2 regions of the Herbaspirillum sp. VT-16-41 genome follow, and region 1 is predicted to be linked to the other one. Evidence: predicted binding sites of a transcription regulator. Region 1 holds the regulator's gene; the other holds the start of a gene.
What was found. The regulator sigma-54, encoded in region 1, starts transcription at its own class of promoters, with help from an activator protein. The targets are predictions, from matches to a motif close to TGGCANGNAANCTGCTTT.

Region 1 (2,202 bases):
CGCTTGCGCGCCCCTTCCTCATGAGATTCCCACCTTATGCGTCACGCTGTCGTTGCGCACCCGCCGGCAGGAATGGTCCTGGATCCTTGTCTTATGCCGCGCCAGCCACTGCATCAGCGGGGGTATCGTCGGGCAGACGCTTGGCCATGGAGTGATGCTCCTGCAAGCGGTCCTTGTGCTTGATGACCTGGCGGTCGAGCTTGTCGATCAGGGCATCGATGGCGGCATAGAGGTCGTGCGCAATGCTTTCCGCATGTAGATCCTTCCCCTTGATGTGGACGTTGATTTCCGCTTTTTGGCGCTTTTCCTTTTCTGTGAGTTTATCTACGCTCAGGATCACGCTGACGTCGATCACGTTGTCGAAATGGCGCTTGATACGGGCCAGCTTGCTTTGCACGTATTCCCGGATGGCGGGGGTCAGTTCGAGGTGGTGTCCACTGATGGTCAGATTCATACAAGACTCCTATCGTGAGGTCACTGGAGGTTCGTGCGATGCATCGTCTACAGCTGCTGTACCACGGGCACGGTCTTCGTGTCGGATGGCATGGGCACCAGGTAGGGATGCTTGCCTGAACACAGCAACGGTACTGCTACAGAAAAACTGAGGAAAGCTCAGAGGGACTTGCGGAGATTGACTGGCGGAATCTTCAACACTTCGCGGTATTTGGCGACTGTGCGTCGCGCGACCACCATGCCTTGTTCTGCCAGCATATCCGCAATCTTGCTATCGGATAATGGGGTCTGCGGGTTTTCGGCTCCTATCAACTGTTTGATCAGCGCCCGTATCGCGGTGGAGGAGGCTTCGCCTCCGGTTTCAGTCGCGACGTGGCTACCGAAGAAGTACTTCAACTCGAACATGCCGTGCGGCGTGAGCATGTATTTTTGAGTTGTCACACGAGAGATTGTGCTCTCGTGTAGACCCAGTGTATCAGCAATTTCACGCAGCACAAGGGGCCGCATGGCCACTGCGCCATGTGAAAAGAAGTTTCTTTGACGTTCGACAATAGCCTGCGCGACTCGCAAAATTGTATCGAAACGTTGCCGCATGTTCTTGATGAGCCACTTGGCTTCCTGCAACTGCGACGACAGCGATCCTTCGCCCTTGGCCTGCTTGAGCGCACTCGCATACATTGCATTGACGCGCAGCTTGGGCATGACCTCATGGTTGAGCATGACCTGCCAGCCGTTCTTTGTCTGTTTGACAATCACGTCTGGCACCACGTAGTCCGAAGCATCGCGCGCGAATTCGGCACCCGGATGCGGACGGCACTGACGGATCACCGCCTGTGCTTCGCGCAGGTCCTCGTCATCGCAATCGAGAGCCTTCTTGATCTTGTTGAAATCGCGCTGTGCGAACAGCGGCAGGTAATCCTCGACAATCCTCAAGGCCAGCTTGCGGGTGACGAAGGGCACCTTGGGCAGGCGGCGGATCTGCAGTGCCAGACATTCACCGGCACTGCGCGCACCCACTCCGGCCGGGTCCAGGCTCTGCAGCAGCTTCAGCGAGATCGACAGTTCTTCCAGATCAACGCCCAGCTCTTCCGGCAGGCGCGCCAGGATGTCTTCCAGCGGTTCCTCCAGGTAACCGCTTTCGTCCAGCGCATCGGTGAGCAGTTCCAGCAGCGCACGGTCGCGGTGCGTGCGGGCGGTGACCCGGATCTGTTCCAGCAGGTGTTCGCGCAGGGTCAGCTCATGCGCTTCCAGTTGCGGGCGGGCATCGTCGTCGTCGGGCGATTTGCCACTGCGCGCCACGTCGTCGAAGCTCCAGTCGGATTCGCCACTGACACCGCTCTCGGGGCTGTTGTCTTGATAGTCGAAACTGGCTTCGCCATCAGTAGCGGAGGGGGCTGCTTCGTTGCCGCTGTCGCCAGCGGGCTCGGCCACTCCGGTGGAGGGCGCGGAAGAGACCGCGCCATCGGCCAACAGGCGCACCGAATTGTCGAGAGCGTCGTCCAGGCGTTCGAGCAGGGGATTGTCGGACAGGATCTGTTCCAGTTCCTGGTGCAGTTCCAGCGTCGACAGTTGCAACAGCCTGATCGACTGCTGCAGTTGCGGCGTCAATGCGAGGTGCTGCGAGGTACGTAACTGGAGCGACTGTTTCATCTGTCTTTCTGGGAGCGGCGTGGCCCGCTGGTTGCAATACCGTTGTGTGGCCGATGGACGGCGGGTGCTACATGCGGAAGTGTTCGCCTAGGTATACGC
Region 2 (2,202 bases), on a different contig from region 1:
GTACGTTGCGCACTACCATCAGGATGTGCTGATCCACCGTGTAGACGTGGAACAGGTCGTGCTGCATCTGTCCGACGATCTGGCGGAAATTGGGCAGGTAGCGACCCAGCACGCTGGTTGCGTTCATTCCGCGCAGGGCATGGGTGATGCCGCGCTTGCTCTGGATGATCTGCATGAACAGCCGATGGTTGTGCGGATCGTTGCGGAAGGCATTGTCGATCTTGAAGCGCGCATGCCACAGCGCGCGCATGGTGCGGGCCGACATGTCCTTGAGCTCGGGATGCTCGGAAAGCACCAGGAACACCTCCAGCATGGCCGAGGGAGTGTCTTCGAAGACCTTGTCGTGGGCGATGTCGAGGAAGCCGTTGACCTCATTGAAGCGCTCGTTGATCTGGCGTGGCACCGCCTGCTGCGGGAACAGGTGGGCTTCGATGTTCTGCAGCAGGATGGTGTTCAACTGGGTCACCGCCTTGGCGGCCCAGTAGTAGCGCTGCATCAGGTATTCGCTGGCGCGGCGGGTATCGGTGGTCTTGAAGCCGAAGGTTTCGGCCAGTTGCGTCTGGATGTCGAACACCAGCCGGTCTTCGCGGCGGTCGGTGAGGATGTGCAGACGGATGCGGATGTCCTTGAAGGCGCGTTCCTTCTGGCGCAATTGCCGTGCCTCGGTAGAGGTCAGCATGCCGTGCTCGGCCAGTTCGCCCCAGGAATTGCCCAGGCCGGCCGCCTTGGCCACCCACAGGATGACCTGCAGGTCGCGCAGCCCGCCGGGGCTTTCCTTGCAGTTGGGTTCCAGGCTGTAGGGGGTATCTTCATATTTCACGTGGCGCTGGCGCATTTCCAGGGTCTTGGCCTGGAAGAAGGCCAGCGGGTCGAGCGCGGCGTGGTAGCGCTCCTGCAGACGCTTGAAGAGGGCCCGGTTGCCGGTGACCAGACGGGCTTCCAGCAGGCTGGTCTGGACCGTGATGTCGGCCGCCGATTCGTCCAGGCATTCGTCGATGGTTCGGATGCTGTGGCCGATTTCCAGGCCGATGTCCCAGAACAGTTGCACCAGCGATTCCAGCTTTTCCTTCTTGGCGGCGTCCGGTGCCTGGTCCAGCAGGATCAGTACATCCACGTCCGAATGCGGGAACAGTTCGCCACGGCCATAGCCACCCACGGCCACCAGCGCGGCATTGCCGGACATGCCCAGTTCTTCCCAGGCCTGGGTCAGCGCTTCATCGACATTGCGGCGCAATTGCGCCAGCAGTTGCTCGGTCTTGTGATTGGACTGGAACACATCGATGGCTTGCTGGCGCGCGGCCTTGAGCTGTTTCTTGAGCGTGATGGCGAGAGTGGGCATCGGTGGATTCGATCAAAGGAGGCAGGGCGCCGGGGTAGCGCCAACAACGGACGGGGCCGTATCCCCATGCGGCCCCGAGCCCTTAGCAGGTTTCATGCCGGAAACTGCGGGCGGGGCAGCTGGCGTCACCGTTGCTTGCCCCGCCATCATTCGCTCAGGCCGCGGCAGCGACCTGGTTCTGGATGAAGGCCGGCGGCGCCGGCATGCCCGGCGACACGGTCAACACCTCGAAACCGGTCTCGGTGACCAGGACGGTGTGTTCCCACTGCGCCGACAGGCTGCGGTCCTTGGTCTTGATGGTCCAGCCGTCACCCATCTCGCGGATTTCGCGGCGGCCGGCGTTGATCATGGGTTCGACGGTGAAGATCATGCCGGCTTCCAGCTTTTCCAGGGTGCCGGGGCGGCCATAGTGCAGCACCTGCGGCTCTTCGTGGAAGACCTTGCCGATGCCGTGGCCGCAGAACTCGCGCACCACGCTATAGCCGGCCTTTTCGGCGTGCTGCTGGATGACGTGGCCGATGTCGCCCAGATGGGCGCCCGGCTTGATCTTGGAAATGCCCAGCCACATGCATTCGTAGGTGATCTCGGTGAGGCGGCGCGCCAGGATGGAGGGCTCGCCCAGGAAGAACATGCGGCTGGTGTCGCCGTGGTAGCCGTCCTTGATGATGGTGACGTCGATGTTGAGCACGTCGCCGTTCTTCATCACCTTGTCGCCGGGGATGCCGTGGCAGATCACGTCATTGAGCGAGGTGCAGATGGCCTTGGGGTAGGGGGTGTAGCCGGGAGGGCAGTAATTGAGCGGGGCCGGGATGCTGCCTTGTACATTGGTCATGTATTCGTGGCAGAGGCGGTCGATCTCGCCG

Region 2: the regulator sigma-54 is predicted to act here: its motif matches at 1,422-1,439, upstream of BTM36_RS16515 ([protein-PII] uridylyltransferase).

Annotation. Positions count from the first base shown of each region.
Region 1 is NZ_MUXB01000099.1:84,615-86,816, reverse strand. Features, by position in the region: gene raiA (ribosome-associated translation inhibitor RaiA) at 92-454, opposite strand; gene BTM36_RS08820 (RNA polymerase factor sigma-54) at 613-2,103, opposite strand; gene lptB (LPS export ABC transporter ATP-binding protein) at 2,171-2,202, opposite strand, start outside.
Region 2 is NZ_MUXB01000114.1:274,205-276,406, forward strand. Features, by position in the region: gene BTM36_RS16515 ([protein-PII] uridylyltransferase) at 1-1,339, opposite strand, end outside; gene map (type I methionyl aminopeptidase) at 1,494-2,202, opposite strand, start outside.